Regions from separate parts of the Pandoraea pnomenusa genome, predicted to be linked through region 3. Evidence: predicted binding sites of a transcription regulator. Region 3 holds the regulator's gene; each other region holds the start of a gene.
The links. The regulator LexA, encoded in region 3, represses DNA repair genes until DNA is damaged. The targets are predictions, from matches to a motif close to ACTGTATNNNNATACAGT.

Region 1: recA (recombinase RecA) is a predicted target of LexA. The motif match lies at 6,699-6,716, and genes of this name have one in related genera.
Region 2: LV28_RS39920 (PA0069 family radical SAM protein) is a predicted target of LexA. The motif match lies at 3,920-3,937, and genes of this name have one in related genera.

The regions. Positions count from the first base shown of each region.
Region 1 is NZ_CP009553.3:833,246-842,883, reverse strand. It holds gene LV28_RS27885 (O-antigen ligase family protein) at 1-34, opposite strand, end outside; gene LV28_RS27880 (pilin) at 119-640, opposite strand; gene LV28_RS27875 (TerC family protein) at 876-1,604, opposite strand; gene sucD (succinate--CoA ligase subunit alpha) at 1,807-2,688, opposite strand; gene sucC (ADP-forming succinate--CoA ligase subunit beta) at 2,770-3,936, opposite strand; gene LV28_RS27860 (DUF2889 domain-containing protein) at 3,933-4,619, opposite strand; gene recX (recombination regulator RecX) at 4,939-5,484, opposite strand; gene recA (recombinase RecA) at 5,582-6,643, opposite strand; gene LV28_RS27845 (response regulator transcription factor) at 6,846-7,535, shown strand; gene LV28_RS27840 (sensor histidine kinase) at 7,690-9,333, shown strand; gene LV28_RS27835 (MFS transporter) at 9,505-9,638, shown strand, end outside.
Region 2 is NZ_CP009553.3:3,541,474-3,551,111, forward strand. It holds gene LV28_RS39900 (PQQ-dependent sugar dehydrogenase) at 141-1,355, shown strand; gene LV28_RS39905 (META and DUF4377 domain-containing protein) at 1,542-2,357, shown strand; gene LV28_RS39910 (TM2 domain-containing protein) at 2,367-2,816, shown strand; gene LV28_RS39915 (Rossmann-like and DUF2520 domain-containing protein) at 2,835-3,788, shown strand; gene LV28_RS39920 (PA0069 family radical SAM protein) at 4,005-5,123, shown strand; gene LV28_RS39925 (Lrp/AsnC ligand binding domain-containing protein) at 5,134-5,622, opposite strand; gene LV28_RS39930 (D-amino acid dehydrogenase) at 5,727-7,013, shown strand; gene ald (alanine dehydrogenase) at 7,112-8,245, shown strand; gene ubiG (bifunctional 2-polyprenyl-6-hydroxyphenol methylase/3-demethylubiquinol 3-O-methyltransferase UbiG) at 8,565-9,263, shown strand; gene LV28_RS39945 (HAD-IA family hydrolase) at 9,265-9,638, shown strand, end outside.
Region 3 is NZ_CP009553.3:3,050,860-3,060,497, reverse strand. It holds gene LV28_RS37605 (HlyD family secretion protein) at 1-834, opposite strand, end outside; gene LV28_RS37600 (efflux transporter outer membrane subunit) at 899-2,416, opposite strand; gene LV28_RS37595 (MarR family winged helix-turn-helix transcriptional regulator) at 2,535-3,044, opposite strand; gene typA (translational GTPase TypA) at 3,355-5,178, shown strand; gene LV28_RS37585 (enoyl-CoA hydratase/isomerase family protein) at 5,318-6,430, shown strand; gene LV28_RS37580 (hypothetical protein) at 6,462-6,881, opposite strand; gene lexA (transcriptional repressor LexA) at 7,051-7,704, opposite strand; gene LV28_RS37570 (sulfate ABC transporter substrate-binding protein) at 7,987-9,018, shown strand; gene cysT (sulfate ABC transporter permease subunit CysT) at 9,046-9,638, shown strand, end outside.

The sequences.
Region 1 (9,638 bases), 2.2 Mb from region 3:
GCCCGATCAACGATAGAAGCAGAGGAGGAAACAAGATCGCCGCCGTGCGATGCACCGGTTGGAAGATGCGCAAGCATAACGAAAAATGGCCGCCCGGGGGCAGCCATTTACCCGTTCGTCAGGCGCCCCGCTGGGTCGCCGCGCCACGGCACTCGGGAGGCGCGAGCTTCGCGGGCAGCGTGGCACCGCCGGGTGCGCCCTCGCGACCTTGTGCGTAACACGTCCATACGATCTGGCCTTCAGGCGCCTTGCCGACCGTCAGCGCCATGGGCTTGCCGTCGGGACCGGCGCTCGTGGGCACCAGCACCAGAGCACCGTCGCCAGCGCGCTGGGTGTAGGCGACCGTGACGTTGCCGCTCACCGAGTCGATGGTCACGGCGTTCACGTTGTCGGTCGCACTCGGCGCTTGCCAACCGCTATTGAACGGGGCGCCGTGCATGGCGTTCTCGCTCACGAGCGCCTTGGCCGACGCGGCCGCGCCCAGTCCCTCGACGACACGCGCACGCACCAGATAGTTTTGCAGATATGGAACCCCTGCCGTGACCAACACGCCGATGATCGCCAGCACGATCATCAGCTCGATCAGGGTGAATCCCCGGGATTTGGCGAGACCGGTGGTCCGGTGGCCGAAACGACGCATTGTGTAACTCCCTGCGAAAGCAATGAAAACAAAAGGGACTTCGGGGGGAAGTGGGCGGAGTATGCCATACCCCGTCGGCCGGCGCCCTGCCACAGATCAAATCGGGCGGCGCCGCGTGGACGGTCAGAATCGTCTTATCCAAAGACAGGACGATTCGTCCGAATTGTCGTCCGGATCGGGCGAGATTCTCCCGGAACATCCGCCACAAGAACCGGCGAATTCGAAATGGACCCGATTATTCCGAAGAGGTTGCACGCGCCTGGCGAGCCTCGCTGCGACGTTTGAGTGCGAGGCCCACGATCACCACCAGCGCGGCGCCGACGGTGGCCCCCACGTAGTGGGTGTATTCGCCGGCGTCGCCCGGCAGGCGGAGCAGATGACCGATGCCGGGGTCGGAGACGATCAACCCGCCGGCGATCCAGCCGAGCAGCGCGGCGCCGACGAGGACGATGAACGGAAAGCGGTCGAGCGCCTTGAGCACCAGTTGCGAGCCCCAGACGATGAGCGGAATGCTCACGAGCAGCCCGAAGATGACCAGCGGCAACTGGTGATGCCCCGCCGCGCCTTCGGCGGCACCGGCAATGGCGATTACGTTGTCGATGCTCATGACGAGATCGGCGACGATGATGGTCTTCACCGCCGTCCACAGCTTGTCGGCGGGCTTCACGCTGTCATGGGCATCGGGGTCGGGCACGAGCAGCTTGATACCGATCCAGAGCAGCAGCAGGCCGCCCAATGCCTTGAGATACGGCACGGCGAGCAGTGTCACGGCGAACGCGATCAGCACCACGCGCAGCACGATCGCGCCGGCGGTGCCCCAGACAATGCCTTGCAGTCGTTGTTTGGCCGGCAGGTTGCGGCAGGCGAGCGCGATCACCACGGCGTTATCGCCACCCAGCAGGATGTCGATCATGATGATCTGCAGGACCGCGGCCCAGTTCAGCTCGGCAAAAAACTCAAGCATTGCGAGATTTTCCTCGGGAACGAATAAAACGGATGCGCCCCATGCGGCGCACAGCGCCGGCCAAACGGCTCACGTAAATTCCGCGTGCCGTCTGAAAAACGCCAAAGCAAAAAAGGGAGCCCGATGCTCCGGGCTCCCTTTTTCCTGACCGGCGGCGCGGCTGCCGGTTTCCGGCAAGCGCGCTTCGGTCATCCAGCGGAAATTACAGGATCGACTTGAGCAGACGGCCCATTTCCGACGGGTTGCGGGTCACCTTGATACCGCAGGCATCCATGATTTCCAGCTTGGCTTCGGCCGTATCGGCGCCGCCCGAGATCAGCGCACCAGCGTGGCCCATGCGCTTGCCCGGAGGCGCCGTCACGCCTGCGATGAAGCCGACGACCGGCTTCTTCATGTTGTCCTTGATCCACTCGGCGGCATTGGCTTCGTCCGGACCGCCGATTTCACCGATCATGATCACGGCGTCCGTTTCCGGATCGTCGTTGAACATCTTCATGACGTCGATGTGCTTCAGACCGTTGATCGGATCGCCACCGATACCGACGGCGCTCGACTGACCCAGACCCAGCGCGGTCAACTGACCGACGGCTTCGTACGTCAGCGTGCCCGAGCGCGAGACCACGCCGATGCGACCCTTCTTGTGGATGTGACCCGGCATGATGCCGATCTTCAGCTCGTCCGGCGTGATCACGCCCGGGCAGTTCGGGCCGAGGAGCAGGGTCTTGCGACCTTCGCGACGCATGCGGTCCTTCACTTCGATCATGTCGCGAACGGGAATCCCTTCCGTGATGCAGATCGCCAGGTCCAGATCGGCCTCGACGGCTTCCCAGATGGCGGCGGCGGCACCCGCGGGCGGCACGTAAATCACCGACACGGTGGCGCCGGTTTGCGCCTTGGCGTCCTTGACCGAACCGAAAATGGGAATGCCTTCGAAGTCTTCGCCGGCCTTCTTCGGGTTCACGCCGGCGACGAACGCGTTCTTGCCGTTCGCGTATTCGCGGCACATGCGGGTATGGAACTGGCCGGTTTTGCCAGTGATACCCTGGGTGATGACCTTAGTGTCTTTGTTGATCAGAATCGACATTGCTTGATTTCCTTCGTCTGGTTGCCCGGCGTACGCTCACCCCTCGGGGCGGCGCACCGCGTCAGGCTTCGACTGTTCTGGTTACTTGCCTGCGGCGGCCGCGACAACCTTCTGGGCAGCTTCTTCCATGCTGTCCGCAGAAATGATCGGCAGGCCGGATTCGGCGAGCATCTTCTTGCCCAGGTCCTCGTTCGTGCCCTTCATGCGCACGACCAGCGGCACCTTCAGGGAGACGGCCTTCGAGGCTGCGATCACGCCTTCCGCGATCACATCGCAACGCATGATGCCGCCGAAGATGTTGACCAGAATGGCGGTCAGGTTCGGGTTCTTCAGCATGATCTTGAACGCTTCGGTGACCTTCTCCGTCGTGGCGCCACCGCCCACGTCCAGGAAGTTCGCCGGCTCGCCGCCGAACAGCTTGATGGTGTCCATCGTGGCCATGGCCAGGCCGGCGCCGTTCACCAGGCAGCCGATGTTGCCGTCGAGCGAGATGTAGGCCAGGTCGAACTTCGAGGCTTCGACTTCGGCCGGATCTTCTTCATCCAGATCGCGGTAGGCCACGATTTCCGGGTGACGGTACAGGGCGTTCGAGTCGAAGTTGAACTTGGCGTCCAGCGCGGTGACCGTGCCGTTGCTGCTCACGTTCAGCGGGTTGATTTCGGCCAGCGAGGCGTCCGTTTCCCAGAAGGCCTTGTACAGACCCTGCAGGATCGTGCGGGCTTGCGGGATCGAAGCGTCGGGGATGCCGATCTTCTTGGCCAGGTCGTCGGCCTGGGCATCGGTCAGGCCGACCGACGGCTCGACGATGACCTTGTGGATCAGTTCCGGGTGCTTTTCGGCGACTTCTTCGATGTCCATGCCGCCTTCGCTCGAACCCATCAGCACGATCTTCTGCGTGACGCGGTCGACCACCAGACTGACGTACAGTTCGTTCTTGATATCGGCGCCTTCTTCGATCAGCAGGCGATTGACCTTCTGGCCTTCCGGACCGGTCTGATGCGTGACCAGTTGCATGCCGAGGATCTGGCCGGCGTATTCGCGCACTTGCTCGATCGACTTGGCAACCTTCACGCCGCCGCCCTTGCCGCGACCGCCTGCGTGAATCTGGGCCTTGACCACCCAAACCGGACCGCCGAGTTCTTCGGCTGCCTTAACGGCCTCGTCCACGGAAAACGCCGGAATGCCGCGGGGCACCGCGACTCCGAATTTCCGGAGGATTTCCTTGCCTTGATACTCATGAATCTTCATGCGTGATTCCCTTCTTGCTGAGTTGGAAGTTTGGGTTCGAGCTTGCGAGTCGAGGCACCATCGCGCACCGCTTCTGTTGTGACGGGCGTCGTGGGCTCGTTCGCTCGATCGTTTGCGCGGCCGTTGAACCAGCGCGGGTAAAACCGGCGCACTGCCTCGCCATCAAACCGAAGGGCGTGACAATGTCCGAGTTGGAAAGGAGGGGCCGACGCCTGCGCGTCATTGGCGGCCTTGAGCGCCGTGTCGGGCGTGTGAATCACCACGCCGGCAAAGGCCTGAATCGCTGCCGTGGGCAGGACACTGCAAAGTTCGGTCAGATGCGTACAACCCGCCGCGCCGCCAAGGCGCTCGCGAACCGCATGGCGAAAGCCGCGTCGCAGGTTCAGGCCAATCAACTGACGGTAATCCGGGCCGATCCGGTCGCAAATGCCGGGATATGGCACCCAATCGGAGACGGCTTCGGCGTCACGCACCTCGAAATTCTCGTCGATCGTGACACGCAGCCAGAGCTCGTGAATCGGCGTGCCCTCCTTGCGAAGCCCCGTCGCCAATGCAAAGTCCCGATCCTTGTGGTCGGTCAGGCAGGCTTCAATGTCCCATAGGCCGTCGTCGCGCGAATACGCTTCGACAGCGATCGTGCGGCGGTGACGCAGGGTACGAGGGGCGGGCTCAGAGAGCGGCATGCGAGAGTGTGCAATGCATGAACGCGGAAAGATCTTGATTCTAGCATAGGCAGCGGCGTGTCCTGCCGCAGTGCAGCAGACGCCCGCTGCATAAGGGGGAATTCGCCGACCCGTCGGTCGGTTTATCAAAATTGATGGGGAGACGCACGCATGGTGCAACGCCATATCGCGATAAGCGAGGCACGACGCGTCACGCGAGTTTCATGTCGTCGTCATGTCAGCGTTCATGCGGGTTGTGAAGCAATGCACCGCACGCGCCTGTTGCCGATAAATGCCGATGAATCGCCATCGATTCATGACGAAAGCGAAGGTATGCGCGTCAGGCGTCGTCCGAAAACTCGTCGGCGCCACGCACGATTTTGCTGATAACGGTACTTGAAAAGCCCCGTGCAGCCAGAAACCGCATCTGCTTGGCCCGCGCTTCCGGGGTGGTGGCGACTTCACCGAACTTTTTTTGCCATACGGCGCGGGCGCGGGCGAGTTCCGTGGCGCGGAGCTGCTCGGTGAGCGTGGCGACCGTCTCGGGATCGACCTGATGTTGCTTGAGCTCGCCCACGATACGCGTCGTCCCCAGGCGCGACGCGCGTCGGTTCACCACGCTTTCCGCGAACCGCTCATTGGATAGCCAGCGCTCGTGCTCGAGGCTGTCGAGCAGGCGATCGAGTGCTTCGGGATCTTCCGCATCGGCATAAGGCGCCAGCTTGCGACGCAACTCCGCACGGCTGTATTCGCGACGCGCGAGGTAAGACAGCGCGCGCCCCTTGAGGCTCAGCACGGGTTTGCGCGACGGCTTTGCCGCAACGGCTTCGTCGCCGGGCGGCGGCGGCGCAGCGTTCGGATCTCGGGGAGGACGTCGCTGAATCATGAGCTCATCGTGGCGCAAATCGCGCGAACGCAGTCAGAAAACAAAAACGGCAACGCGAAGCCATGTGGCGTCGCGTTGCCGTTTCGACTGAGGAGGATTAGGCCTCGTCTGCTTCGATCTCGCCGGTCTCGTTGATCGCGGTCACGCCAAGCGATGCGCGGACCTTGTTCTCGATCTCATGGGCGATATCCGGATTCTCGCGCAGGAACTCGCGCGCGTTGTCCTTGCCCTGACCGATCTTCTCGCCGTTGTAGCTGTACCAGGCACCGGCCTTTTCGACGATCTTTGCATTCACGCCCAGATCGATGATCTCGCCTTCGCGCGAAATGCCCTGGCCGTAGAGGATGTCGAAAATTGCCTCGCGGAACGGCGGCGAGACCTTGTTCTTCACGACCTTGACGCGGGTTTCGTTGCCGACCACCTCGTCACCCTTCTTGATCGAACCGATACGGCGGATATCCAGACGCACCGACGAGTAGAACTTCAGCGCGTTACCGCCCGTGGTCGTTTCCGGGTTGCCGAACATCACACCGATCTTCATGCGAATCTGGTTGATGAAGATCACCGTGCAGTTCGTGCGCTTGATCGTGCCGGTCAGCTTGCGCAGCGCCTGCGACATCAGACGCGCCTGCAGACCCGGCAACGAATCGCCCATTTCACCTTCGATTTCGGCCTTGGGCACCAGTGCCGCCACCGAGTCGATGATGATGAGGTCGATGGAGCCCGAACGCACCAGGGCGTCGGCGATCTCCAGTGCCTGCTCGCCCGTGTCCGGCTGCGAGATCAGCAGATCCGGCACCGAGACGCCCAGCTTGCTGGCGTAGCCGACGTCGAGCGCGTGCTCCGCGTCGATGAACGCGCACGTGCCGCCGATCTTCTGCATTTCGGCAACGACCTGCAGCGTGAGCGTGGTTTTCCCCGACGATTCCGGGCCGTAGATTTCGATCACGCGGCCGCGCGGCAGGCCGCCGACGCCGAGCGCGATGTCCAGCCCCAGCGAGCCGGTCGAGACGACCTGGATGTCCGCTTCGACCTCGCCGTCGCCCAGACGCATGATCGAGCCCTTGCCGAATTGCTTCTCGATCTGCGCGAGGGCGGCGGCAAGCGCCTTGCCTTTCTCGGCCGACAGATTGGCAGACCCTTTCTTGCTTTCTTCCATGAATCGTCCTTTGATATGATGAGCGAGACGGCTCGAGTGACGCGTGATTGCCGGTACTGTATAAAAAACCAGTGCTATTTGCAAGCCCCTGTTGTCCGAAAACGCCGAAACGACAAAAAAAGCCGCGAACCACGCGCCGCAACATCACAGGAGACACACCGCCGCCGTCAGGCGCCGGTGCCTAAACCAGCCTATCACGCCCATGCGAATTCTCATCGCAGAGGATGACAGCATTCTGGCCGACGCCCTGACCCGCTCACTGCGCCAGGGGGGCTACGCCGTCGATCACGTCAAGACCGGGCTCGAGGCCGACTCCGCACTCTCCGCCCAGACGTTCGATCTGCTGATTCTCGATCTCGGCCTGCCCCGCCTGCCCGGTCACGAAGTGCTGCGTCGCTTGCGTGCCCGCAATTCCCATTTGCCCGTGCTGATCCTGACGGCATCCGACAGTGTCGATGCGCGCGTCAAAGGTCTCGATCTCGGCGCCGACGACTACATGGCGAAGCCGTTCGCGCTGGCCGAGCTCGAAGCTCGCGTGCGCGCGCTCACGCGACGCGGTGCCGGCGGCGGCTCGACCGTCATCCGTCACGGGCCGCTCAGTTTCGATCAGGTCGGGCGCACCGCCTATATCAATGAGCAGATGCTCGACCTGTCCGCGCGCGAGCTCGAATTGCTCGAGGTATTGCTGCTGCGTACAGGCCGACTCGTCTCCAAGGAGCAACTCGTCGATCACCTTTGCGGCTGGGGTGAGGAGGTGAGCAACAACGCCATCGAGGTGTACATGCACCGGCTGCGCAAGAAAATCGAGCCGAGCGGCGTGCGTATCGCCACGATCCGCGGGCTGGGGTATTGTCTGGAGAAGCCGGCCACCGCGCCCGCCACCGCCGCCTGACGACCGTGGTGCGGTCTCGACGGAAAGGACGTGTATGGCGTTGCCGCGTCCCCGGCGCGGCGGGGCCCGCGACGAATCTCCGCGATCCCGGTGTGACTCCCCTTTCCGGTTTCGGCCCCGGTTTCGGTCTCGCCTCCTTTCGTTCTCCTGTCCGATGCGCCTGAGCTTCCGCCATTCCAATCGCACCGCGCAAGCGACCCCGGACGCGACGTCCCACGGCGCGCCGCGCGCATCCGCCCGCCGCGACAAGGCAACGCCCGACCACGACGTGTCTGCGCCCGAGGCCGCCGATCCCTTCGACCCCTACGCCGATCCCTTCGTGCGCCCGGGATTCGGCGCACCGCTCGAGCGCGAAGCCGAGCCGCCGCCGCGCTCGCTGTTCGGCGAAATTCTCGACTGGATGCTCGCGCCGCTGCTGCTGCTCTGGCCGATGAGCATCGCCGTGACGTATCTCGTTGCGAAATCGATTGCCAACGGCCCGTTCGATCGGGCGCTCGAGACCAACACCTACGTCCTCGCCCAGCAGGTGCACACCGATCGCGGCCAGGTCACGCTGACGCTACCCATGCCCGCGCGCGATCTGCTGCGCGCCGACACCACGGACAACGTCTACTTCCAGGTGCTCGGTGCCAAGGGAGAACTCGTCGCCGGAACCGCCGAGCTGCCGCTGCCGCACGAAGACGACCGTCCGCAACCCGGCGTGGTCCAGTTCCGCGACGAAACCGTGGGAGGCAACGACATTCGCGTGGCCTTTACCTATGTCGACCTGCCGCGCATGGCGCCGCCCGGCAGCATGGCGCTCGTACAGGTGGCGGAGACGCTCGACAAGCGGAGTCAGTTGGCCAACGAAATCATCAAGGGCGTGATCCTGCCGCAGTTCGTGATCCTGCCGCTGGCGATCGTGCTCGTCTGGTTCGGCCTGTCGCGCGGCCTCGCGCCGTTGCATGCGTTGCAGGAACACATTCGCGCCCGGCGCCCCGACGACCTGTCGCCGCTCGAGGCACGCCAGGCGCCCCCGGAGATCGCGCCCCTCGTCAATTCGCTCAACGATCTGCTCGAACGTCTCGAACAGAACATGAAGCTGCAGCAACGTTTCATTGCCGACGCCGCGCATCAACTCAAGACACCGCTCGCCGGGCTGCGCATGCAGGCCGAACTGGCATTGCGCCAGACCTCGCCGGATGAGCTGCGTCGCTCTCTCTCGCAAATCGCGGTGAGCTCCGAGCAGGCCGCGCGGCTCGTCAACCAGTTGCTCGCGCTCGCGCGGGCGGAGAACAGCGCGAACGACGCCGCCGCGTTCACGCCGGTCAACCTCAGCCTGCTGGCCCGCAGCGCGATGCAGGACTGGTTTCAGGCCGCCTTTGCCAAGCGCATCGATCTGGGTTTCGAGGAGCCGCCGTTCCCGGTGCATCTGTCGGGCCAGCCCGTGATGCTGCGCGAGATGCTCAACAACCTGATCGACAACGCGATCCGCTATACGCCCGTTGGCGGCAAGGTGACGGTGCGTCTGCGGCATGAAGCGTCCGACGGCTTCGTTCATCTCGAGGTCGAAGATACGGGGCCCGGCATTCCTTCGACGGAACGCCCGCGCGTGTTCGAACGCTTCTATCGAATTCTTGGCAGCGACAGTGACGGCAGCGGTCTGGGGTTGGCGATCGTGCGCGAGATCGTGCAGATCCATCGCGGCGACGTGAGCGTACTCGACCATGTCGATGCGCAGCATCCCGAAGCGACCGGCACGCTCATCCGGGTCACGTTACCGCTCGCCGATGGGCCTATCGAAAACCCTCATGCGTGACGAAAACACGCGAAATACGTTCAATTTCATGCGAAAGCCGAGGGTAATTCCCTAGCGGCGTAAGCTTCGAGTCAGTTTGGCGTCAGACGGCGGTAAGGTTGCGCTCCAATAATCAGTTGCAACGGCCCGGGTGCGTCCCAGGGGCGTGCTTACATTACAGGAGACAACCGCATGGCTACTGCAACGACAGCCACCTCCCACGCGCCGATGACCGCAGAAGAAAGAAAGGTCATCTTTGCGTCGTCGCTGGGCACGGTGTTCGAGTGGTACGACTTTTACCTGGCCGGTTCGTTGGCCGCCTTCAT
Region 2 (9,638 bases), 490 kb from region 3:
CAGGCACCGGACGCCCGGCGCCCAGCCCCGTCCCGATTGGGCGCGTCGCGCGCTCCCCCCAGGGCCCTTGGGACGGCGATGCTGGCCGCCGCAGGCGCTGGTCTACAATGCATCCATCCTTTGAGCGAAGCGAGTCCGGCATGCGACGAATTCCCGATGGACGGCACCGCGTCCGGCGCACCCCGACGGCGACATGGCTGGCACGGCTTGCAGGGCAGATCGCCGGACGCGTCCGCCACGCATCCCCGACCTATCTATTGGCCAGTGTCATATTCGCGCTGGCCCCCTCGCTTTCGAACGCTCGCGACGCCCTCCCCATCGAACGTCTGGCCCTCCCACCGGGTTTTTACGTCGAGGTGCTCTCCGATCAGGTTCCCGGAGCGCGCGGCATGTCGCTCGGACCGAAGGGCACGCTCTTCGTCGGCAGCCGAGGACAAGGCAAGGTGTACGCCATCACACTCGATCCGTCGCGCGCCTATGCTGCCAAGGTCAGGACCATCGCCTCGGGACTGAACATGCCCGTGGGCGTCGCCATGCGCAATGGCGCGCTGTATGTCTCTGCGGTGTCACGCATCCTCAAGTTCGACGACATCGAAAATCGCCTCGACAATCCGCCGAAGCCGGTGGTTGTCTTCGACAAGTTGCCGACCGACACCCACCATGGATGGCGCTATATCGCCTTTGGCCCGGATAAACGCCTGTATGTCGGCGTCGGTGCGCCGTGCAACAGTTGCAGGCGCGACGAGAACCGCTACGCCATGATCGGCAGTATGAAACCGGATGGCAGCGACTGGCGGGTCATTGCCCGTGGCGTACGCAATACCGTGGGCTTCGACTGGCAACCCGGCACGAACACGCTCTGGTTCACCGACAACGGCCGCGATGAAATGGGCGACGATGTCCCGGACGACGAACTGAACCGGCTCACGCGCGCCGGCGAGCATTTCGGCTATCCATACTGTCATGCGGGGGATGTCGCCGATCCCGAATTCGGACGCATGAGAACGTGTGAGGCCTTCACTCCGCCGATGGCCAGACTGGGGCCGCATGTGGCCGCCCTCGGCATGCGCTTCTATACAGGCAGGCAATTCCCGGAGAACTATCGCGGCAGTATTTTCATCGCGGAACACGGCTCATGGAATCGAAGCCGCAAGGTGGGCTATCGCGTCGTACGCGTGGTGCTCGACGCCAGGGGCGCCGTCACGAAACAAGAGGTGTTCGCGCAAGGCTGGCTGGCAGACGACGACACCGTCTGGGGCCGCCCGGTTGGCCTTCTGACGTTGCCCGACGGTTCGCTGCTGATCAGCGACGACTACGCCGGCGCGATCTACCGCATCACCTACCGAAAGCCATGAGGTGCCCGGATGACGAACCATCGACATGCCCGCCGCTTGCGGCAAAACGGCCACGAAGGAACTGACCCGCCCCCGGGCGGGTCAACGATTCACGGTACTCACGGCGCCGTTCGGACCTGCCACGCGCGGTCCATCGTGACCGCTTCGCCGTTCCTGCCCTCCGCGCAACCACTCCCATACAAAATCATGAACCAACGCCGACTCTCGCTCCTGCCCTCCTCGTTCGCGACCTATCTGGCCACCCTGCTGGTGCCTGCCGCCCTGCTGGCCGGCTGCGCGGCGCCCTCCGGCGGCGGCGGCGCCAATCCGGCAGCGGAACCGTCCGGCGGCACCGCAGCCGCCACCACCGCCGCCGATCTGATCGGCACGTGGCAACTCACGAAATGGGAAGGCCCGACCAACCTCCCGAGCCTGCCGGAAGGCCGCATGATCAACCTGACGTTCAATGACAAGGGCGCCTTTTCCGGCACTGGCGGCTGCAACCGCATTTTCGGGCAGTACAAGGTCGGGCCCGGCAATGGCCAATTGACGATCCAGGCGCCGGCTTCGACCCGAATGGCCTGCCAGGATTCGATGACGTTCGAAGACCGTTATCTGAAGACCCTGCCCACGGTCACGACGTTTGAGCGGCGCGGCACGCAGCTGACGCTGGCCACCACGAACGGCGAAAAGCTCACTTACGCATCCCAGACGCTGCTCAATCGCACCGTCGCGGGCGCGGGCGGCGCAGCCAGGACCGAAGACCGCGTGCTCGACGTCGACTCGCAAATGGCCGACTGCGTCGGCGTCGCGCCACGCAAGTGCCTGCGGGTGCGCAACGCCGACGATTCGCGCAATTCGCCCTGGGAACTGTGGTACGCCCACATCGATGGATTCGACTGGAAGCCGGGCGTAGAATACCGCGTGAAAATCCACGGCGAACCCGTCGTCAATCCGCCCGCCGACGCTTCGAACATGCGCTGGACGCTGGTCGAAGTCATCCGCGAAACGCCTGCCCGATAACCATTCCAAATGAACGCAGTCGCTTATAAATCCAAAACCCTGACCGCCGGCCTGGCGATGCTGTTCGGCACGCTCGGCCTGCATCGCTTCTATTTGTACGGTCTGCGCGATCGCTTCGGCTGGGCTCATATCGCGGGATCGGCGTGCGGTGTCGCCGGCTGGGGGCTTTTGGTCACGAGCGAGCTGCGTTCTCCCGCGGGCTGGGCACTGACGATCCTGGGCGCGATTTCGCTGTTCTCGGCGTTCCTCGCCGCCATCGTCTACGGACTTCGTCCGGACGAACGGTGGAACGCCCAGTTCAATACCGGCACCCCACTGAAGTCTCGTTCGGGATGGACGGCCGTCATCATCGTTGCCGTCTCGCTTTTCGTGGGGGCGATGCTCATGATGGTCGGATTTGCTGTCGCGTTCCAGACCTACTTTGAAACGCACGACACGCCGAACCGCCTCTCGCAGTAACTTACGCAACCGCCCAACGTGAGCACACCGCACACCCCCAACCCGAATGTCCGGCCGACACTCGGCTTCGTCGGCGCCGGACGTGTGGCCCGAGCACTCGCGAGCGCCTCGGCGAACGCGGGCTACGATGTGACGGTGATCGCCAGCCGCCGGCTCGACGCCGCGAAGCGCGTGGCCGACGCCACCTCGGGATGCCGCGCGATCGCGATCGACCGCCCGGAGGCAATGGGTGCCGTATTCGCGCACGCCGATCTTGTCTTCCTGACCGTGCCCGACGACGCCATCGCGTCCTGCGCCTCGCATCTCGCGCCTCGTGCCGGGCAGGCGCTGGTCCATTGCAGCGGGGCGTCGGAAGTTGCACTGCTGGCCCCAGCGGCGCGCCACGGCGCTGAGATTGGCGGCTTTCACCCCCTGTTCCTCTTCGCCGGCCTCGACGACGACGCCACGCGCCTGTCCGGCAGCACCATCACGATCGAGGCCGAGGGCCCGCTCAATGATGCGCTGCACGCGCTGGCGAATGCGATTGGCTGCCGCGCCCTGTCCATCCCTGCCGGGGAACGCATGCGGTATCACGCGGGTGCCAACTACGCCGCGAGCTTCCTGCTCTGCCTGCTCGAAGAAGCCACACAGCTCTGGCACGCGGTCGGCATGCCCGAAGACGCAGCGCGCGACGCGATGTGGCCGCTCGTCATGGGAACGCTCAACGCCGCGCGCGAACGCGGACTGTCTGGCGCGCTCGCCGGTCCAGTGTCGCGCGGCGACGCGGGCATCGTCATGCGGCATACGGAAGCCCTGGCCTCCATGGGCGGCAACCACGCCACCCTGTATTCGCTTCTCACGCTGCGCGCCATACGTCTCGCCCGCCAGCGCCCCGGCGCCGATGGCGCGGCCCTCGACGCCATTGCCCGCGCCATCGCACCTTATCTGCCCCCCGCCGCCGCGGCGCCCACGCCACACGACAGCGCCGAATAGTCGCCGCCAGGCACACCGGACCACCCCACCCCGCGCCACACGGCAAGGGGTCGCGTTCGTCCCCGAAGCCCGGCGCCCTTGACACAACCCCTTCGCCCCGCGATTTCCCGACATTGTCGCCTCGCCAAAATACTGTACAAAAACACAGTATAATGACAAGCATCCCTCGCGAATGCCGCACGTTCGCGTTCTGGACCGCCATCAAGGAGAGGTGTCATGGCTTCCTCATTCGCGCCGCCCTCGTCACGCAAGGGCCGAGGCGCCGTCGCCAACCTGGAATCGCGCTTTTCCGAATACCGCAGGGAGAGCGACGAAACCCGTCATGAATCGGACGCCGCCCAGGAATGTGAAGTCAAATTCGTCACGCAGGTCGCGCTCGAAAGTGCGAGAACGATCATCTCGCGCAACACGTCGGCGGACATTCCCTTCGATCGCTCGATCAACCCTTACCGAGGCTGCGAACACGGGTGCACCTACTGCTTCGCGCGCCCCACCCACGCCTACCTCGGCCTGTCGCCGGGACTCGACTTCGAAACCCGCCTGTACGCGAAGCACAATGCCGCCGAGCGGCTCGACGCCGAGCTGCGCAAGCGCGGCTATCGGCCCGCCATGCTGGCGCTCGGCGCCAACACCGATCCGTATCAACCGATCGAGCGCGAGTACCGCATCACGCGAAGCGTGCTCGAGGTGCTGGAGACGTTCGGCCATCCGGTAGGTATCACTACCAAATCGGCGCTGGTCACGCGTGACATCGATATCCTGTCGCGCATGGCGCAACGTGGACTGGCCCGGGTGTTCATTTCGGTGGGCACGCTCGACGCGGACATCGCACGCCGGATGGAGCCGCGCGCCAACACGCCGGCGCGCCGGATCGAGGCCGTGCGAAAACTCACCGATGCGGGAATCCCCACAGGGGTCATCGTGGCGCCGATCGTGCCGGCGCTGACAGATTTCGATATCGAGCGCGTGCTGAGCACGGCGTCCGAGGCGGGCGCGACCTACGCCGGGTATGTGATGCTGCGACTGCCGAGCGAGGTGCACGACGTCTTCGTCGACTGGCTGGAGGCGAATTACCCGATGCGGGCACGCCACGTGATGAGCCTCATCGAGCAAGTGCGTGACGGCAAGCACAACAGCGCCGAATTCGGCAAGCGCATGACGGGAACCGGCCTGCATGCCGAACTGATCCGCCAGCGCTTTCATCTTGCCGCGCGCAAGCTGGGGCTCAATCAGGCCAGACCGCCGCTGCGCACCGATCAGTTCAAGGTGCCGCCGCCGGCGTCCCCCGCCGTGCACGCCGACAGCCGTGCCAACCCGCAGATGCCGCTCTTCTGAGCACGCACGCTCACTCCTCGACAGCGATCGTCAGCGTCTCCTTGATCTCCTCCATCACAACGTAGCTCTTCGACTGCACCGCGCCGGGCAATTGCAGGAGGATGTCGCCAAGCAGCTTGCGGTATTCCGACATCTCCCGAATGCGCGCTTTGATCAGATAGTCGAAGTCCCCCGAGATGAGATGGCACTCCATCACCTCCGGAATGCGCAGCACCTCGCGGCGGAACTGGTCGAACATGTTGCCCGACTTGTGATCGAGCGTGATCTCGACAAAAACCAGCAATGCCGCGCCAAGCGCCGCCGGATTCACGCGGGCAAAGTAGCCCATGATCACACCGTCGCGCTCCATTCGTTTGACCCGTTCGATGCACGGCGTGATCGACAGCCCGACCTGCTCGGAGAGGTCTTTCATGGACATCCGGCCGTCCTGTTGGAGCAACGTCAGAATGCGCCGGTCGAGCCGGTCCAGCGTTCGGACCGATTGCTGCTGAACTCTCATTATTTTTTCCTGAATTCAGACCATATACATTAACTAAACCTACGAATCCGAGAATAGCATGCGAATTATTACTGGATAACCATGGTTTTACAGGAGTCAACGCAATGAAGGTCATCGTTCTCGGCAGCGGCGTCATCGGTGTCACCAGCGCGTACTACCTGGCAAAGGCCGGGCACGACGTCACGGTGCTCGATCGCCAGGCGGGTCCGGCGCTCGAGACCAGCTTCGGCAATGCCGGCCAGATTTCACCCGGCTACGCGTCGCCGTGGGCCGCACCGGGGATTCCGACGAAGGCCATCAAGTGGTTGTTCCAGAAGCACGCCCCCCTTGCCATTCGCCCCGACGGCACGCTCACTCAGCTCAAGTGGCTTTACCAGATGCTGCGCAATTGCACGCCCGAGCGTTACGCCGTCAACAAGGAGCGTATGGTGCGGATCGCCGAATACAGCCGCGACTGCTTCCGCGCGTTGCGTGCCGAGACCGGTATTCCGTATGAAGGCCGTCAGGCCGGCACGCTGCAACTGTTCCGCACCGAAGCGCAACTGGCAAACGCTGCGCGCGACATTGCCGTACTGCAAGACGCCGGCGTGCCGTTCGAACTGCTGGACAGCTCGGCGCTCGCGGGTGCCGAACCGGCATTGGCGGCCGTGTCGCACAAGCTCACCGGCGGCCTGCGTCTGCCGAACGACGAAACCGGCGACTGCCAGTTGTTCACTACGCGCCTGGCGGCCATGGCCGAGGCGCTCGGCGTGAAGTTTCGCTACGACATGCCGATCGACGGCCTGCAGGTCGCGGGCGACAAGATCGAAGGCGTGATGTGCGCCGGCATGATGCAGCGCGCGGACGCGTACGTGGTCGCCCTCGGCTCGTATTCCACGCCGTTCCTGCGCGGCATCGTCGACATCCCGGTATATCCGCTCAAGGGCTACTCGATCACCGTACCGATTGCGGACGCACAACGGGCACCGGTCTCCACCGTGCTCGACGAAACGTACAAGATTGCCGTGACCCGCTTCGACGACCGCATCCGCGTGGGCGGCATGGCTGAAGTGGTCGGCTACGACAAGACGCTCAATCCCGCGCGCCGCGCCACGCTGGAGATGGTCGTCAACGATCTGTATCCGGGCGCCGGCAACACGGCCGAAGCCTCGTTCTGGACCGGCCTGCGCCCGATGACGCCGGACGGCACGCCGATCGTCGGCGCCACCGCCCTGCGCAATCTGTTCCTGAACACTGGCCATGGCACGCTGGGCTGGACCATGTCGTGCGGCTCCGGCCAATTGCTGGCCGATCTGATGTCAGGTCGCCGACCCGCCATTCTCGCCGACGATCTGTCGGTGGCGCGCTACAGCGGCGCGCCCGATGCGCAGGCCCAACCGGCCTTCGCCTGATGTCACGAACGGCACCTTAGGGTGCCGTTTTTGTTTGGGGCACGTGCGGTCGTGAAGGTGCTCATATTGCCGTCACATCACAACAATGGAGACGCATCATGAAAATCGGTGTACCGAAGGAGATCAAGAACCACGAATACCGCGTAGGCATGACGCCCGCAGCCGTGCGCGAAGTGGTGGCACGCGGGCACGAGGTGTGGATCGAGACGCAAGCCGGTGCGGGCATCGGCATGGACGATACCGTCTACGCTGCCGCCGGTGCACACATTGCCGCCAATGCCGTCGACGTCTTCGACCGGGCCGAGCTGATCGTCAAAGTCAAGGAGCCCCAGGCCGTTGAACGGGCGCGGCTGCGTCCTCACCACACGCTCTTCACCTACCTTCACCTCGCTCCCGACCCGGAGCAGACCCGCGACCTCATCCAGAGTGGCGCAACATGCATCGCGTATGAAACGGTGACGTCCGCCAATGGCGGTCTGCCGTTGCTCGCGCCCATGTCGGAAGTCGCGGGACGCATGTCGATCCAGGCCGGCGCCACCGCGCTGGAGAAGACCCACGGCGGGCTTGGTCTGTTGCTCTCGGGCGTGCCGGGCGTGGAAGCCGGCAAGGTTGTCATTCTCGGCGGCGGGGTGGTGGGGACCAATGCCGCGACGGTCGCCGTCGGTATCGGCGCGCAAGTCACGGTGATCGACAAATCGGTCGACGCACTGCGCCGCATCAGCGCGCAGTTCGGCGGGCGCGTCCAGACGGTCTATTCGACGCAGCACGCCATCGAAACGCACTTGCGCGACGCCGATCTCGTGGTTGGCGGCGTGCTGATCCCCGGCGCCGCCGCGCCCAAGCTGATCACACGCGCCATGCTTGGCTTAATGCGCAAGGGCGCCGTGATCGTCGACGTTGCCATCGACCAGGGCGGATGCTGCGAAACGTCGCATGCCACCACGCACGCCGATCCGGTCTATGTCGTGGAGGGCGTGGTCCATTATTGCGTGGCCAACATGCCTGGCGGCGTGCCGCGCACCTCGACCTTCGCCTTGAACAACGTGACGCTGCCATTCATCCTGCAATTGGCCGATCATGGGCCGGTCGCCGCCATGCGCGCCGATCCCCACCTGCTGGCGGGCCTGAACGTGGCGCGCGGCCTGGTGACCAACCGCGGGGTCGCCGATGCGCTCGGCCTCGCCTATCACGAGCCCGGCGCGGTACTGGCGAACCTGCCTGCTGCCGCCTGACCGGCTCGCTATTTGACGCCCTCGCCATCTTCACGGTATTCGACGATGAGGCGTCGCGGTGCCGGTGAGCGTCCGACGGACGTTCGCCCGCTCGCTCGCGCGGCAAGGCACGCCGACGACACGCCACCGTTGCCTCCCTGCCTCCTGCCCGCGTGACACCGTCTTCCGACAAGCCGCGCCACGCCTTGCGCTTTGGACATGGGCGCACTCACTTCGTTATACTTCTCCCATCTCGACGGCGCGCCGGCGTCCCCGGCAACCGGGCACGCGCCACCGCGCGGCTCCCCGCCTGCCCGAAGCCGTCAATGTCCACGAGCAATTGATGAACGCCGATCCGCAAGAACTCAACAAATTCAGTGAACTGGCCCACCGCTGGTGGGATCCGCACAGCGAATTCAAGCCGCTGCACGAGATCAACCCGTTGCGCCTCGACTGGATCGAGCAACACGTGCCGCTTCAGGGCAAACGCGTGCTGGATGTCGGTTGCGGCGGGGGCATCCTGACCGAATCGATGGCGCGCCAGGGCGCTCGCGTCAAAGGCATCGACCTGTCGACGAAGGCGCTGGGCGTGGCCGATCTGCACAGTCTCGAAGCCGGACTTTCCATCGAGTACGAAGAAATTTCGGCCGAAGCCCTCGCAGCGCGCGACGCCGGCACGTACGACGTGGTGACATGCATGGAAATGCTCGAACACGTGCCGTCGCCCGCGTCGATCGTGGCGGCATGCGCCACGCTCGTCAAACCCGGCGGGCATGTGTTCTTCTCCACGCTCAACCGCAATCCGAAAGCCTGGCTGCTGGCCGTGGTCGGCGCCGAGTACCTCCTGCGCATGCTGCCTCGCGGCACCCACGATTACGCGAAATTCATTCGCCCGTCGGAGCTTGCGTCGTTTGCCCGTGCCAGCGGCCTCACGATCCGTGATTTACGCGGCTTGACCTACAATCCGATCAGCAAGCGCTACGCGATCAATCGCGATACCGACGTCAATTACCTGGTCGCGTGCACGCGTGACGCCTGATATGTTCGAACCCCCCGTCCTGGTTTCCGCTTCGTCTTACGGCGCGTCGGCGCGACTGCTCGACGGCGACGTGCGCGCCGTGCTGTTCGATCTTGACGGCACGCTCGCCGACACGGCGCCCGATCTCGTTGCCGCCGTCAACAAGGTGCGCATCGACCGCGGCATGCCGCCCGGGCCTTACGAAACCCTGCGCTTGCAAGCGTCGCACGGGGCGCGCGGTTTGATTGGCAGTGCATTCGGTGTCGCCCCGGAAGATGCCGCCTTTGCGTCGCTGCGCGACGCGTTCCTTGCCAATTACGAAGCCGCCCTGTGCGTGCGCAGCCAACTGTTCGACGGCATTCCGGCGTTGCTCGCCGCGCTGGCCGAGCGTGGACT
Region 3 (9,638 bases):
ATACACGTCCGCCGTGAGCGTGACCGGCTGGCCCACGCGCATGTGCGCGATCTGCACTTCCTTGAAGTTCGCGTCGACCCACACCTGGTTGAGCGGCACCAGCGCCATGAGCGGCGCGCCGGTGGCCACGCGCTGGCCGACCTGCACGGAGCGCTTGGCCACATAGCCGTCGACCGGCGCCGGAATCGAGGTGCGGGCGTAGTCGAGGTAGGCGGCGCGCACCTTCGCGGCGGCCTGCTGCACGTTCGGGTGCGTCGTGACCGACGTCTTGTCCGTGAGCGCCTTGTTCGACACGAGCTGGGCGCGGGCCTGTTCGAGCGCGGCGCGCGCGGACTTCACGGCGTCCTGGGCGTGGGCAAGTTCCTCGCGCGACACGGCACCCGTGGCGATCGCCATTTCGCGACGCTTCACGTCGGCCTGTGCCTTGGCGAGTTCCGATTCGCGCATGGCCACCGTCGCGGCGTACGCATCGTTGTTCACGAAATATGTGCGCACCTGGCGCACTGTCTGCGCCAGATTCGCCTCGGCTTGCAGCAGTGCCACGCGGGCGTCGGTCTGGTCGAGCGTGACGAGCGGCTGACCGGCCTTGACCATCTGGGTGTCGTCGACCTTCACGCCGGTCACGGTGCCGGCCACCTGCGGCGTGATCTGCACCACGTTGCCCGCGACGTAAGCGTCGTCGGTGTCTTCGTAGTAACGCGCATACAGCGCGTAGTAGGCGCCATAGCCGATCGCCGCGATCGCGATCACGGCCGTCAGCGTCAGCATCATTCGGCGGCGCTTGCCGTTGCCCTGGGCCGGCTGGGCAGGCGCTTGTTGTTGGTTCTCGCTCATCATTTGCTCCGTACTAATCTCTTAATGTGCTTTGACGTTGTCTGTTCTGTGTGACGGGGGCCGTTCAGTGCGTCTGCATGGCGCCGTCCTCGGCCTTGGCCGGAGGCGCCTGTCCCACGACGAGGCCTGCGGCCTGTGCATCGAATCCCCCGCCGAGTGCCTTGATCAGGCCGATCTGCTGATCACGGCGCGCGCTGTCGATATTCACGCGGGCCTGTTCCTGTGCGAGCAGCGACGATTCGGCGGTGAGCACGGTCAACTGCGGCGTGAGGCCGGCCTTGTAGCGATCGACCGCAAGATCGTAGGCGCGCTGGGCGGCGTCCTGCGCCACGCGTTGCGACACCATCTGCTTGTCGGCGGAACGAATCGACGACATGCGATCCGCGATGTCGCCGAGCGCCTTGTTGAGCGTCGAGTCGTAGTTCGCGACGGCGCTTTCATACGCCGCGTACTGGCCCTTCAGATTGGCGCGCAACCGGCCGCCGTCGAAGATCGGCAGCGAGATGACCGGGCCGGCCTGAATGGTCTGGCTGCTGGCGTTGAGCAGCTTGCCCAGTCCGAACGTCGAGAACCCGAAGGCGGCGTTGAGATTGACGTCGGGATAGAAGCGGGCCTTGGCCACGTCCACGCCCTTGAGCTGGGCTTCCACGCCCCAGCGGGCCGAGACGATGTCCGGGCGGCGGCCGAGCAGCGCCAGCGGCAGGTTGTCGGGCAGGGCGGGCGTGGGCAGCTTGGCAAGCGTCGGTCGCGAGATATCGAGGCCGCGATCCGGCCCTTTGCCGAGCAGCACGCCCAACTGGTGACGCGTGAGCAGGATCTGGCCGTCGAGCTGCGCGATCTGGGTCTGAATGTCGGCCGTGTTGCTGTCGGCCTGCTTCTGTTCGACCTGCGTGTCGAGGCCCGCACGCACGCGATCGGCCGTGAGCTTGCCGAGGTTCTCACGCTGTCTGGCGACGCGTTCGAGCACGTCGTGCAGGGCGTATTGCTGCGCCAGCTGGTTGTAAGAACGTGCCACGGCGGTGGCCAGCGCGAGCCGCACTTCCTGGTCTTCGGCCTCTTCCGCGCGCTCGGCCGAAGTGGCCTGGGCGCGGGCCGCCCGGTTCTTGCCCCACAGGTCGAGCTCCCACGACAGCGAGGCCGTCAGGTCGCCCTGGGTGAACCACGTGCCGCCGTAACCCGGTGGATAGATGGTGTTCTCCGTGAACTTCTCGCGGTAGACGTCGCCCTGAAAACCGACCGAGGGCAGCAGGGCCGCCGCGGCGCCTTCGGTCTGGGCTTGCGCGGCCTTCAGGCGGGCGGCGGCCATCGCCAGGTCCGGGTTGCCGGCGAGCGCCTCGTCGATCAGGGACACGAGTTGCGGATCGCCGAAACGCTGCGCCCAATCGGTGCCCGGCCATTGTCCGCCTTCGGAGGGCAGGCTGCGCTGGGTCTGGTACTGATCGGGTGTGCTGATCTGCTTGTCGCTATGGATGCCGGCGAAGTTCGCACAACCGGCAAAGCCCAGCGTGACAACCGCCAGGCTGAGGGCGGAAATCGCTGAGCGGACCCGCTGACGCGGGAGGAAAGGTGAGGCCGCTTTCATCGCAAAACCTTTACGAGTGAAGTCTTCTACTGACATTGATCGGGAATTCGGGCCGGCACGAGCGCGTGAAACCGTGGACTCGGCATGCTTTTCTTGAGGCGTTGGCGCGGACGCGTCGTCATCCGGCTTCGCCGTTGACGATCACGCGTCGCAGCAAGCTCTTCAGAAATCCTACTTCTTCCGGGGTAAAGCCCTGCAACAGATGATCGGCGGCGCGCACGAAGATGTCCGGCATGCGGTCGGCCATCGCATGGCCGGCTTCGGTGGCGCTCAGGTTCACCGTGCGCCGATCCATCTTGCTGCGCTCGCGCTCGAGCAGGCCGTGCGCCTCGAGCCTGTCGAGCAACCGGGTCACGGCGCTCGCGTCGATGCAGTAATCGCGCGCCAGGTCGGCCGCCGTCTTGCTCTTGCCGGTGGCGACCTTGTACAGCATGGTCGCCTGGGTGCTCGTCAACCCGTATTGCGACGTCTCCTTGGTCAATTCCGCGAGAATCAACTGACGCACGCGGGCGACCAGATACCCGAGGGAATCGTCGATGTCGTAGGCGTTGCGCGGGGGATCGCCGTGCGGCGCGTCGGGCTGCGACGTCGGCGCGGTCGGGGAAACGGAGACGGGCGGTTCGGACATGTTTCGTGTTGCTGCAATAGTTGACTAGTCACGATTATAGCGTTCACTTAATAAATTGCAAGTCAATGCAATAGTTGACTAGGCAAATATTGTGGCCGGATCAGAGGGAAAGATGCCGGATGCTGCATGGCGGCAGCCCGGGCCCGGTTCGAGGGGGGGCGGCGGCGAGCCGGGACGGCCGCATGGATTTCGGGACGCCGTGACCGCCGGCGACGCCGCGCGTTGTTGCATCGCAGAAAGGCCATGACGCCGGACATGCGCAAGTGGTAGAATCGCGGATTCTCCAAAGGCTTTTTCGAGCACCTTCTTCATGACCCGCGCTCTCCGTAATATCGCCATCATCGCGCACGTCGACCACGGCAAAACCACGCTCGTCGACCAGTTGCTGCGCCAGTCGGGCACCTTCCGCGAAAACCAGCAAGTCGCTGAACGCGTGATGGACTCGAACGACATTGAAAAAGAGCGCGGCATCACGATCCTCGCCAAGAACTGTGCCGTCGAGTACGAAGGCACCCACATCAACATCGTCGATACGCCGGGACACGCGGACTTCGGCGGTGAAGTCGAGCGCGTGCTCTCGATGGTCGACAGCGTGCTGCTGGTGGTCGACGCCGTCGAAGGCCCGATGCCGCAAACGCGCTTCGTCACGCGCAAGGCCCTGGGCCTTGGCCTGAAGCCGATCGTCGTGGTCAACAAGATCGACCGTCCGGGCGCTCGTCCGGACTGGGTCATCGACCAGACCTTCGACCTGATGGACAAGCTCGGCGCCACGAACGAGCAGCTCGATTTCCCGGTGGTGTACGCCTCGGCCCTGAACGGCTTCGCGAGCCTCGATTCGAATGTGCGCGAGGGCACGATGAAGCCGCTGTTCGACGCGATCCTCGAACATGTGCCCGTGCGCGACGCCGATCCGGACGCGCCGCTGCAACTGCAGATCAGCTCGCTCGACTATTCGACGTTCGTCGGCCGTATCGGTATCGGTCGCATCACGCGCGGCCGCATCAAGCCGGGCCAGCAAGTGGTGATGCGCTCGGGCCCGGACGGCGAAATTCTCAAGCGCAAGATCAACCAGGTGCTGACCTTCAAGGGGCTGGAGCGCGTGATGTCGGAAGACGGCGCGGAAGCCGGCGACATCGTGCTGATCAACGGTATCGAAGACGTGGGCATCGGCGCCACGATCTGCGACGTGGATACGCCCGAAGCACTGCCGCTGCTGACCGTCGACGAGCCGACGCTCACGATGAACTTCTGCGTGAACACGTCGCCGCTGGCCGGCCGCGAAGGCAAGTTCGTGACGAGCCGTCAGATTCGCGATCGCCTGGACAAGGAACTGAACCACAACGTGGCGCTGCGCGTGAAGGACACGGACGAGGATTCCGTCTTCGAAGTGTCGGGCCGTGGCGAGCTGCACCTGACGATTCTGATCGAGAACATGCGTCGCGAGGGCTACGAACTGGCCGTGTCGCGTCCGCGTGTGGTGCTCAAGGAAATCGACGGCGTGAAGCATGAGCCGTACGAAATGCTGACCATCGATCTGGAAGATGAACACCAGGGCGCGGTCATGGAAGAAATCGGCCGTCGCAAGGGGGAAATGCTGGACATGGTGTCGGACGGCCGCGGCCGTACCCGCCTTGAATACCGCATCCCGGCACGTGGCCTGATTGGCTTCCAGGGCGACTTCCTGTCGATGACCCGTGGCACGGGCCTGATGAGCCACATTTTCGACGCCTACGCTCCGCTCAAGGATGGTTCGCTGGGCGAGCGTCGCAACGGCGTGCTGATCTCGCAGGACGATGGCGCTGCCGTGGCCTATGCGCTGTGGAAGCTGCAGGACCGCGGTCGTATGTTCGTGTCGCCGGGCGACGCGCTGTACGAAGGCATGATCATCGGTATTCACAGCCGCGACAACGACCTCGTGGTCAATCCGATCAAGGGCAAGCAGCTCACGAACGTGCGCGCGTCGGGTACCGACGAAGCCGTGCGCCTGGTGCCGCCGATCGCCATGAGCCTCGAATACGCCGTCGAATTCATCGACGACGACGAGCTGGTCGAGGTCACGCCGCAAACGATCCGTCTGCGCAAGCGCTTCCTCAAGGAGCACGAGCGTAAGCGTGCGTCGCGCGAAGAGAAGTAAAAGCCGGCGATGGTTTCGGTGTGCGGCAGACCCGGGTCCGCCGCGTAGCGACGCCAGTCAGTTGGAAAGAAAGCCGGTGCCTAGCGCCGGCTTTTTTTTCGCATCCCACTTTGACGTTTTCGAAGCATCCGCCCCCGACATGACCGAATTCATTCGCACCGAAATCCGTGGCCGTATCGGCTTCATCACCCTGACTCGCCCGAAGGCGCTCAATGCGTTGTCGCACGACATGATTCGGGCGATGGCGTCGGCACTCGACGCCTGGCGCGACGACCCAAAGGTGCTGGGTGTCGTCCTGCAAGGGGAGGGCGAAAAGGGTTTGTGCGCGGGCGGCGACATTCGCTACTTCCACGAAGCCGTGAGCGCGGGTCGTACCGACATCATGGACTTCTTCACCGACGAATACCGGCTGAACTACGCAATCGCCACCTATCCCAAACCGTATATCGCGCTGATGGACGGTGTGGTGATGGGCGGTGGCATGGGAATCTCGCAAGGGGCCGCACTGCGTATCGTGACCGAGGCCACGCGCATGGCAATGCCGGAAACGGCGATCGGCCTGTTTCCCGATGTCGGCGGAGGCTACTTCCTCGCGAATCTCGCCGGTCATCTCGGGGAGTATCTCGGTACCACGGGGATCGTATTCGGCGCCGTCGATGCCTGCGAAATCGGTCTGGCCGATGTCGTGCTGCCGCGCGCGTTGCTGCCTGTGTTGTGTGACCGGTTGGCGAACGGGGCATGGGGCGACAGCGACGCCGTACTCGATGCGGCTCGCACGTTCGTGCGTGAAAGCCTGCCGCCCGCGGGGCTCGCACCGGGCAAGCTCGCCCCGTTGCGCGATGTCATCGACAGCCACTTCGGTCTGGCCGACATGCCGACAATACTGAAATCGCTCCAGCGCGAGGCGCGCTGCGAGTATTCTGGCTGGGCGCAGGAAACGGAAGACCTGTTGCGCGCCAAACGTTCGCCGCTGATGGTATGCGTGACGCTCGAGCAAGTTCGCCGCGCACGACATATGCCGCTGGCGGACGATTTGCGAGAAGAGTGGTTGATGATGCGTAGTGTCTTCAACCTCGACGGCCGCAGCGGGGCCGAGGGTGTGGAAGGGATCCGCGCGATGGTCGTCGACAAGGATCACAAGCCGCGCTGGCAGCATGAGCGCATCGAGGACGTGAAGCCCGCGGACATCGCGCGATTTTTCGACGGCGAGCGCCAAGGCGCGGACCATCCGTTGCGCGACCTCGGGCAATAGCGGGCAGCACCGCGCTCGCCGGGGTGATGCGTCACACGGCGGCCTGACAGAATTGCTCGCCCACGGCCTGATCGAGTTTGCGGCAGATATCGGCGATGCTGCCGACCATCACGATATGCGACACGTCGCGGTACACGCGGACATCGTGGGCTTCGGCCGATGCGGCGAGATCGCGCCGCGGCAACTCGCGCACGTCGCGCGATGCCTTGGCGGCCTTGCCCGCAGGGCAGGTGCGACGTGTTGCGGACGACGTCGCCGCCACGAGCGTGCGGGGCAGGGCGGTCGTGCGCGTTCGGGCAGGCACGGTGTAGGAACGGGCGATGGCGGGTGCCGAAGCGTAGGGGCCGGAGAGTGCGGAGAGGCCGTAGACCGCCGACAACCGGGTCTGCGATGTCGCACGAACGCGCGGTTGACCAAACGACGTACGCAGCAAACCAAAGAGTCGAGCCATGATGCAATCCTTCTTCCAATGTGGGTCTGAGGGGCGCGTCCTGCCGCGGTTTTGACGAATCGCGAGCGCAGCAGGACACGGGCGCCGGACCCAGCCCGGCGCAGTCGGAAAAGCAAAGTCTTCTGGGAGTCGGGGGCGGCGTCAGGTAACGCCGATCCCGTGATCGCGCTTAGAGGTCGTTGCTGCGAATCAGGCCGACCGCAATGCCTTCCAGCGCAAAGTCGCCGCTGCCTTCGTCGACGTTGATATTCTCGAAGTCGGGGTTCTCGGCAATCAACTCGACACCGCCAGGCACGCGATGGAAACGTTTGACGGTGACGTCGTCGCCGATACGCGCCACCACGATCTGTCCCTCACGGGCGTCGGCCGCCTTCTGCACGGCCAGCAGATCGCCGTCGAGAATGCCGGCGTCGCGCATCGACATCCCGCGCACCTTCAGCAGGTAGTCGGGCTGGCGCGCGAACATGTTCGGATCGCACTGGAAATTGCGCTCGATGTGCTCCTGCGCCAGAATCGGGCTACCCGCCGCGACTCGACCCACGAGCGGCAGCGACAGTTGCATCAGGCCCATGTGCGGCAACGTGAACTGATGCGAACCGCCGGCTTCGTCCAGACGCTTGAGGCGGATGCCGCGCGATTGACCGGCGGCCAGTTCGATCACGCCTTTGCGCGCCAATGCCCGCAGGTGCTCCTCCGCGGCGTTGGCGGAAGAGAAGCCGAGTTCGGCGGCAATCTCCGCACGCGTTGGCGGAAAGCCGGTGCGCTCGATGGCTTGCTGAACCAGTTCGTAGACCTGCTGTTGACGGGCGGTAAGTTTGATCATGGCATCACTGTATGGAAGCACAGGTGGCTGTATTTTTGTACAGTGTTTGCAAAAAGGCAAGGGAAAACTTCATGTAGTGCATGAGGTTCGTGCGCTTTTGCCATCTCTCCCACCGATTGCGCCGTTCCCCAACGCCATGCGCCCCGCGTGGCGATCGTCTTCAGCACAAAATCTCTAATCCATATTCCGGTATAAACAAAAGCAAAAATATTATTTTTAATTATTTAGACGCCCTCATAGACTGGCCTCCTACACACGAGAAGCAAACAAGGAGTGCAAGTCATGAGCAATGCAGCACGGGGATGGAAAGCTAACAGGCTGGCAGTCGCGATGGGCGCACTGGCGCTTGCCGCGACGATGACGGTGCAGGCGCATGCGGCGAGTCTCTCGCTGCTCAACGTATCGTATGACCCGACGCGCGAGCTTTACGCGGACTACAACAAGGCATTCGAAGCCCATTACAAGCAGGCCACCGGCGACACGGTCACGGTCAAGGCGTCGCACGGGGGCTCGGGCAAGCAGGCCCGCACCGTGCTCGACGGCGCACCGGCCGACGTAGTCACGCTCGGCATTTCGGCCGACATCGATGAACTGGCGCAGGCCGGACTGGTGGGCAAGGACTGGCAGAAGCGCTTGCCCGACAACGCCACGCCCTACACGTCGACCATCGTGCTGCTCGTGCGCAAGGGCAATCCCAAGCAGATCAAGGATTGGGGCGATCTCGTCAAGCCGGGCATCAGCGTTGTCACGCCGAACCCCAAGACGTCGGCCGGCGCGCGCTGGAACTACCTCGCCGCGTGGCTCTACGCCCTCAAGCAGCCGGGCGGCAACGAGCAGAAGGCGCAGGACTTCGTCAAGGCGCTCTACAAGAATGTCGGCGTGCTCGATTCGGGCGCGCGCGGCGCCACGACCACCTTTGTCGAGCGCGGTATCGGCGACGTGCTGATCGCGTGGGAGAACGAGGCACTGCTCTCGGTGAAGGATCTTGGCCCGGACAAGTTCGACATCGTCGTGCCGTCGTCGTCGATTCTGACCGAACCGCCGGTCGCCGTGGTCGACAGGAACGTGGACAAGCACGGTACCCGCAAGGTCGCCGAGGCGTATCTGCAGTGGCTCTACTCTGCGCAGGGGCAGGAGATTGCCGCCAGACACTTCTATCGTCCGCGTTCACCGGAAATCGCAAGGAAGTACGAGGCGCAGTATCCGAAGCTGCGGCTCTACACCGTCGACGCCGACCTGGGCGGCTGGACGAAGACGCAGGCGAAGCATTTTGCCGACGGCGGCATCTTCGACCAGATCTACACCAAGAAGTGAGCGACGCGCGCGCTTGAGGATCCTCGCATGAGTACCGCATGGTTTCCGGTTTGGCGAAAGCCCAGCGCCTTGCCCGGCTTCGGCCTGACGATGGGCTACACCGTGGCATATCTGAGCCTCGTGGTGCTGGTGCCGTTGCTGATGATCTTCGTCAAGGCGAGTTCGCTCGACGCGGCGAGTTTCGTGGCCGCCGTGAGCTCGCCGCGCGTGCTGGCGTCGTACCGCCTCACGTTCGGCATCTCGCTCGCGGCTGCCGTGCTCAACGCCGTGTTCGGCTTCGTCCTGGCATGGGTATTGGTGCGTTACACCTTTCCCGGCAAGCGCTTCGTCGATGCATTGGTCGACCTGCCGTTCGCGCTGCCGACGTCCGTGGCCGGTATCGTACTGGCCGCAATTTATGCCCCCAACGGCTGGATCGGACGCTGGTTCGAGCCGCTCGGCATCAGGATCGCGTTCACGCCGCTGGGCATCTTCGTGGCGCTCACGTTCATCGGGCTGCCGTTCGTGGTGCGTACGCTCCAACCGGTGCTCGAAGCGTTCGAGCGCGAACAGGAGGAGGCGGCCGCGTGCCTGGGCGCCACGCGTTGGCAAACGTTGCGTCGCGTGATCCTGCCGGCGGT